Regions from separate parts of the Micromonospora salmantinae genome, predicted to be linked through region 1. Evidence: riboswitches for the same ligand, from Rfam matches in the RefSeq annotation. Region 1 holds a riboswitch; the other holds the start of a gene.
The links. A riboswitch is a leader RNA that binds a small molecule or an ion and turns the genes downstream of it on or off. The one in region 1 is predicted to bind ZMP and ZTP.
Positions count from the first base shown of each region.

Region 2: another riboswitch for ZMP and ZTP. It lies ahead of PSH03_RS27930 (bifunctional 5,10-methylenetetrahydrofolate dehydrogenase/5,10-methenyltetrahydrofolate cyclohydrolase); the one in region 1 lies ahead of PSH03_RS09420 (glycine hydroxymethyltransferase).

Region 1 covers NZ_JAKKFG010000011.1:125,547-128,943, forward strand. Annotated here, with positions in the region: gene PSH03_RS09420 (glycine hydroxymethyltransferase) at 1-1,415, opposite strand, end outside; ZMP/ZTP riboswitch at 1,435-1,524, opposite strand; gene PSH03_RS09425 (SDR family NAD(P)-dependent oxidoreductase) at 1,674-2,480, shown strand; gene PSH03_RS09430 (hemerythrin domain-containing protein) at 2,541-3,041, opposite strand; gene PSH03_RS09435 (NAD(P)H-hydrate dehydratase) at 3,121-3,397, opposite strand, start outside.
Region 2 covers NZ_JAKKFG010000044.1:68,820-72,216, reverse strand. Annotated here, with positions in the region: gene PSH03_RS27935 (glycerophosphodiester phosphodiesterase family protein) at 1-1,311, shown strand, start outside; ZMP/ZTP riboswitch at 1,409-1,490, shown strand; gene PSH03_RS27930 (bifunctional 5,10-methylenetetrahydrofolate dehydrogenase/5,10-methenyltetrahydrofolate cyclohydrolase) at 1,504-2,403, shown strand; gene PSH03_RS27925 (vitamin B12-dependent ribonucleotide reductase) at 3,256-3,397, opposite strand, start outside.

The DNA of each region.
Region 1 (3,397 bases):
TAGAGGGGGTACGTGGCCAGCAGGTCGGTGGCCTGGCGGGCCACCTTGTCGGCCAGGCCGGCGTCCAGGTTGTACTTCGCCTTCGACGGCGTGCCGTCGGCGTTGGCGCCGGCGGTGGTCTGGGTCAGCACGGTGTGGATCAGCTCGGCGGTCTGGTCCATCTCGGCGGTGCCCAGGCCCCGGGTGGTCAGCGCCGGGGTGCCGATCCGGATGCCGGACGTGTACCAGGCGCCGTTCGGGTCCTGCGGGACCGAGTTGCGGTTGGTGACGATGCCCGAGTCGAGCAGGGCCTGCTCGGCCTGCCGGCCGGTGAGCCCGTAGCCGGACACGTCGATCAGCACCAGGTGGTTGTCGGTGCCGCCGGTGACCAGCGTTGCGCCCCGGCTCAGCAGCCCCTCGGCGAGCGCCTTCGCGTTGTCGACGATCCGCTGGGCGTAGTCGGCGAAGTCGGGCCGGCGGGCCTCGGCGAGCGCGACCGCCTTGGCGGCCATCACGTGCGGCAGCGGGCCGCCGAGCACCATCGGGCAGCCCCGGTCGACCTGGTCGGCCAACTCCGGCTGGCAGAGCACCATGCCGCCGCGCGGGCCGCGCAACGACTTGTGCGTGGTGGTCGTGACGATGTGCGCGTGCGGCACCGGGTCGAAGTCGCCGGTGAACACCTTGCCGGCCACCAGGCCCGCGAAGTGCGCCATGTCGACCATGAAGGTGGCGCCGACCGAGTCGGCGATCTCGCGCAGGATTCGGAAGTTCACCTTCCGGGGGTACGCCGAGTAGCCGCCCACCAGGATCAGCGGCTTGAACTCGCGGGCGGCCTCGGCCACCCGGTCGTAGTCGATCAGGCCGGTCGCCGGGTCGGTGCCATAGCTGCGCTGGTCGAACATCTTGCCGGAGATGTTCGGCCGGAAACCGTGGGTGAGGTGGCCGCCGGCGTCCAGCGACATGCCGAGCATCCGCTGGTTGCCCAGCTCGCGGCGCAGCGCGAACCAGTCGGCCTCGGTGAGGTCGTTGACCTGGCGGACCTGGGCCTTCTTCAGGGCGGGGGACTCCACCCGGTCGGCCAGCACCGCCCAGAAGGCGACCAGGTTGGCATCGATGCCCGAGTGCGGCTGCACGTACGCGTGCGCGGCGCCGAACAGCTCCCGGGCGTGCTCGGCGGCGAGCGCCTCGACGGTGTCGACGTTCTGGCAGCCGGCGTAGAAGCGGCGGCCGACGGTGCCCTCGGCGTACTTGTCACTGAACCAGTTGCCCATGGCCAGCAGGGTCGCCGGGGAGGCGTAGTTTTCGCTGGCGATCAGCTTGAGCGACTCCCGCTGGTCGGTCAGCTCGGCGCCGATGGCGTCGGCGACCCGCGGCTCGACAGCCCGGATCACCTCAAGGGCACTCCGGAATGCGGTGGACTCGGCGTTGCGGGACATGCGACCTCCAACAGACGTGCGGGAAGGCCCAGGCGCTCGGCAAACGTCCACGTGACGAGGCCGCTCCCCGATGGTTCTCCATCCCCACGCGCCAGTAACGGCCCGGGAGGATCCTACCGGGCCGGAGCCGGCCGTTCGGGCCACCCTCCGGGAGGCGACCCCGCCGACGTGATTGGGCGGTGCGTCGCGGGGCACACGGTAGGAGACCACCGCACCGTCACGGGTGCGGCCAGGGTTCGCACAGAAGGAGTCGAGAACATGACCACACCCACCTCCGACCGGCCGCTCGCCCTGGTGACCGGCGCCTCCAGCGGGATCGGGTACGAGCTGGCGGCGCAGTTCGTCGAGCACGGCTTCGACCTGGTGATCGCGGCCGAGGACGACGGCATCGAGCTGGCCGCGCAGAAGCTGCGCCGCGACGGCGGCCCGCAGATCTGGTCGGTCCGCGTCGACCTGGCCCGCGAGCAGGGCGTGTCGGAACTGGTGGCGGCCGTCACCGCGACCGGACGGCCGCTGGACGCGCTGGCGCTCAACGCCGGCCGGGGCGCCGGTGGCGCCTTCGTCGGCGGCACCGACCTCGCTGACGAGTTGGAGATCGTCGACCTCAACGTGCGCTCGACGGTGCACCTGGCGAAGCGGCTGCTGCCCGGGATGGTCGAGCGGGGCGCGGGCCGGGTCCTCTTCACCTCGTCGATCGCCTCCACCATGCCGGGGCCGTTCCAGGCGGTCTACAACGCGTCGAAGTCGTTCGTGCAGTCCTTCGCCGAGGCGCTGCGCAACGAGTTGAAGGACACCGGCGTCACGGTGACCTCGCTGATGCCCGGGCCGACCGACACGGAGTTCTTCGACCGCGCCGACATGGAGGACACCCGGGTGGGCTCGGGCAGGAAGGACGACCCGGCGAAGGTCGCCGAGCAGGGCTTCGAGGCGATGATGAGGGGTGATCAGACGATCACCGCCGGCTCGCTGATGAACAAGGTGCAGACCGCCGCCGGCAAGATCATTCCGGACAAGCTCAAGTCCGAGCAGCACCGCCGGATGGCCGAGCCGGGCTCGGGCAGCTGACCCGTGGCGCGCGACGAAGGGCCCGGCATCGTGCCGGGCCCTTCGGTGTGAGCGGGTGCCTCAGGCCGGCACCGCGTCGAGCGCCTTCTTGATCGCCTTCGGTGCGGTGGGGGTACGCGGCGCGTCCGCGCGCAAGGCGATCATCTTCTCGCCGATCTCCTGGAGCTGCTTGCGGCCCAGCGCGTCGCGGACCTTGGGGAACCACTCCTGCTCTTCCTCCTCGACGTGGTGGGTGACGTTCTCGATCAGCACTGTCGTCTTGGCGTTGAACCGCTCGTCGTCGGCGTCCATGCTGGCCAGCTCGGCGCAGAGCACATCGGCGACGTGGTGTTCCTCGTACGACTCGAGGATGTCGTCCTCCAGGTCGGGCAGCAGCCGCCGGACCTCCGGGTACATCACCTCGTTCTCCAGATAGGTGTGCACGGTCAGTGCCTCCAGGATCTGGTCCACCAGCTTCTGCCGCTGGCTCGCCGGCCCCTCCTCGGCGTCCTGGAAGGCAGTGAACAGGCGGCGCATTTCCTTGTGGTCCTCTTTGAGCAGGACGATGGCATCGGTCGACACCGGTATGACCTCCCTGACGAGTCTCGGCTGGTGGGGTTCCGGTACCCCGACACCGAATGCGGAAACAGGTGAAACCGCCTCAGACCATCGCCAGGGTGCGGGGGATCTCGTCGAGCAACTCCCGAGCCAGAAAGCCGATCCGGCCGTAGCGGGGGATCAGCCGCTGGCCGCTCACCGAGTGCGCGAACGAGCCCCAGCAGGCCGCCTGCGCCGGGTCGGCGCCCCGGGACAGCAGCCCCGCCAGCAACCCGGCGAGCACGTCCCCGCTGCCGGAGGTGCCCAGCCCGGCGTCGCCGCTCTCCTCCCGCCAACCCCGCCCGTCCGGAGCGGCCACGTGCCCGTACAGCGACACGACA
Region 2 (3,397 bases), on a different contig from region 1:
GTACGACGTCAGTACCTCGACCACCGGCCGGACGCTCCGGTGATGGTGGTGGCGCACCGCGGCTACTGGCGGGGCGCGCCGGAGAACTCCGTACCGGCGATCGACCTGGCGATCAGGAACGGCGCGCAGGTCGTCGAGATCGACGTGCGGCGGACCTCCGACGGCCAGCTCGTGGTCATGCACGACACGTCGGTCAACCGGACGACGAACGGCACCGGTGAGATCTCCGGCATGACCCTGGCGCAGATCAAGGCGTTGCGTCTGCGCGCCGGGCTGGGCGGCGGGCAGGCACCGCTGACCGACGAGCAGGTGCCGACGCTGGCCGAGGCGCTCGCCGTGGTGAAGGGCCGCGCGCTGGTCAACCTGGACAAGGGCTGGCCCGTCCGGGACCAGATGTACGACCTGCTGGCTGCCACCGGCACCCTCGACCACGCCATCTTCAAGAGCTCGGCGCCCGTGGCAGAGGTGGAGACATTCCTCGACCGGGATTCGCACATCCTCTACAGCCACGTCGTCGACGACGGCAACGCGGCCAGCATCGGCGCCTTCACCCGGCACCAGCCGCCGTCGTACGAGCTGGTCTTCGACCGGCTCACCGACGCGCAGATCCAGCCGGCCGCCGTCGCGCTCGCCGGCAAGGACGCCCGGACCTGGGTCAACAGCATGTGGTACGGCCTCGCGGCCGGCTACACCGACGAGGCATCGTTGATCGATCCGGCGAACGGCTGGGGCGCGCTCGTCGAACGCCACCGGTTCGACATCATCCAGACCGACAACCAGGACCAACTGCTGGACTGGCTGGCAAGCCGCCGTGAACACGGCCCGAAGGCGCAGTGGCCGGCTCTACCGGACGGCACCGTCCGCGTTCAGGCCGAGGAGTACTCGCGCGACGGCAAGGACGTCGGTTACCACGACGCCGAGGACGACAACAAGGGCGGGGCGCAGCGCAAGTACGAGGGCGTCGACATCTGCGACCAGAACGGCGCGATCGACGTGTGCTGGATCCGCGGCGGCGAGTGGATGAGGTACACCGTCGAGGTGCCGAAGGCCGGCACCTACGAGGTCGCGGCCCGGGTCTCATCGCCGTACAGCCCTGCGGGACGGTTCACCCTGACGTTCGACGGGGCCCGGACCACCGCCCCGGTCGACGTGCGGACCACGACCTCGCACGACGCGTTCACGCTTCAGCCGCTGCCCGAGACGCAGTACCTGACGCGGGGCACCCACGAGTTCGTGATCAGCATGGATGCGTCCGCGTACCAGAACTTCAACATCGACTACTTCGACTTCCGGTACACCGGCAAGCACTGACCCACCGGCCGGCGACCGTCAGGGACCGTGGGCGCGGCGGGGTCCTCCCCGCCGCGCTCCCCCTCGCTGGGCAGTTGCCCTGGTGATGCGGCATTATCGAACCACCGGCGACTGGCGGCACGGGGATGGTGGAACCATCGGGGAGCCTCTCGCGGGCGTCGACCGCCTGGGCGCCTGCGTCGAGGAACCGTCATGACCACGACCAGCCAATCCGCCGAGCAGCACACCCCCTCGGGCACGGCCCGGCTCCTGCCGGGTGCACCCGTCGCCGAAGCCGTCCTGGCCGAGACGGCCGCCGCAGCCACCCGCCTACGCAGCCGCGGGATCACCCCGAGCCTCGCCACCATCCTCGTCGGCGACGACGACGCCAGTGCCGGTTACATCGCCATCAAGCAGCGTCAGGCCGCCGCGCTCGGGTTCGCCTCCCCGCACGTGCATCTGCCGGCCACCGCCACCCAGGCCGAGCTGCACCTGGCCATTGCCCGATTCAACAGCGACCCGGCCGTACACGGGCTGCTCGTGCAGTACCCCGTTCCGGGGCACCTGGACTACGACGCGGCGTTGCAGACCATCGACCCGGACAAGGACGTCGACGGCATGCATCCGCTGAACATGGGGCGTCTCGCCGTCGGCCTGCCCGGCCCGCTGCCGTGCACCCCCGCCGGCATCGAAGCCCTGCTGGCCTACTACGAGATCCCCGTCGCCGGTCGTGAGGTCGTCATCCTCGGCCGGGGCGCCACCCTTGGCCGCCCCCTGGCGATGATGCTCGCCCAGAAGCGCCCGACCGCCAACGCCGCCGTCACCGTCGTCCACACCGGCGTGCCGGACTGGGGCCGCTACACCCGCCGCGCCGACATCCTCGTCGCCGCCGCCGGCGTACCCGGGATCGTGCAGCCCGAGCACGTCAAGCCCGGCGCCGTCGTCATCGGCGCCGGCGTCCGCTACGAAGGCCGGCGCCTCCTGCCGGACGTGGACGAATCGTGCGCGGAGGTAGCCGGCGCCATCACGCCCCGGGTCGGCGGGGTCGGGCCGACCACCGTCGCGATGCTGTTCCGCAACGCCGTACGCGCCGCCGAGCGAGCGAGCCAGTAACCCGGTTCCGCCGCCATCACCAAGATCACTTGATGCTGAGCAGTCAGAACGGCTCGTCCACACCTACTCAGCATCAAGTGATCGAGGCGGCTACCTGCGCGTCTCGCCGGATGAGGTCACCGGACCCAGCCCAGGAAGCGCCGGTGCAGCAGCCCGGCGGGCACCAAGGCCAGGTCCTCGGCCGCCCAGACCAGGTACGACCCCATGTAGAGATTCAACGACACAGCTGCGCCCCCTGTTCAACGTGTCGCGTCAGCCAGTACTGCAGATCACCCGTCGCCCCGGCTTCCCTGAGCCGATCGCGCGCCTGATCGGAACGACGATCTCGAACGCTGACGAGGTAGACGAATGAGCCAAGCACAACCACCCACCCACCCACCACGCCCAACCGAGGGGCGACGACGACAACCGTCGTCGTACGACTGACCCGAGCACCGTCCGGTCCACTGTGATCAAGTGATGAAAAGTAGGTCAGAGATGACCCCTCGGACCTACTTTTCAACACCGTCACCTTCGGCTGCCGAGCCCACCCGCGCCGATCTTGCAGTTTCCGTCGCCCAGATGCGCGGAATGCCCGCTACGCCGCGACAGAAAGTGCAAGATCGCGGCATGCAGGCGGGCCGCCCTCGTCGATCATGGGGTTGTGGTGCCTGGTTTGGGGTTCTCCGAGCGCTTTATCAGTCACCACAACTCCTTGATCGACGAGGCGGTGCAGGTGACGGATGGCCACTGCGCCTAGCGCAAGGGTGTTTCATCACTTGATCATGGGGGTGCCGTCATGACGAGCAACTGGAAACGGCGCTGCCCCGACTCCCTTGAGGGAAGCCGGGGCAGCGCCGCGTTTCGCGTACGTCAGCTGCAGCCGCTGGTGGAGCCGCAGCCCTCGCAGACGTAGCAGCTACCGGCGGGCCGCATCTTCGTACCGCAGGTGAAGCAGAGCGGCGCGTCGGCGGCCTTGCCGATCACGGCCTCCAGCAGTTCGGTGCTGGAACCC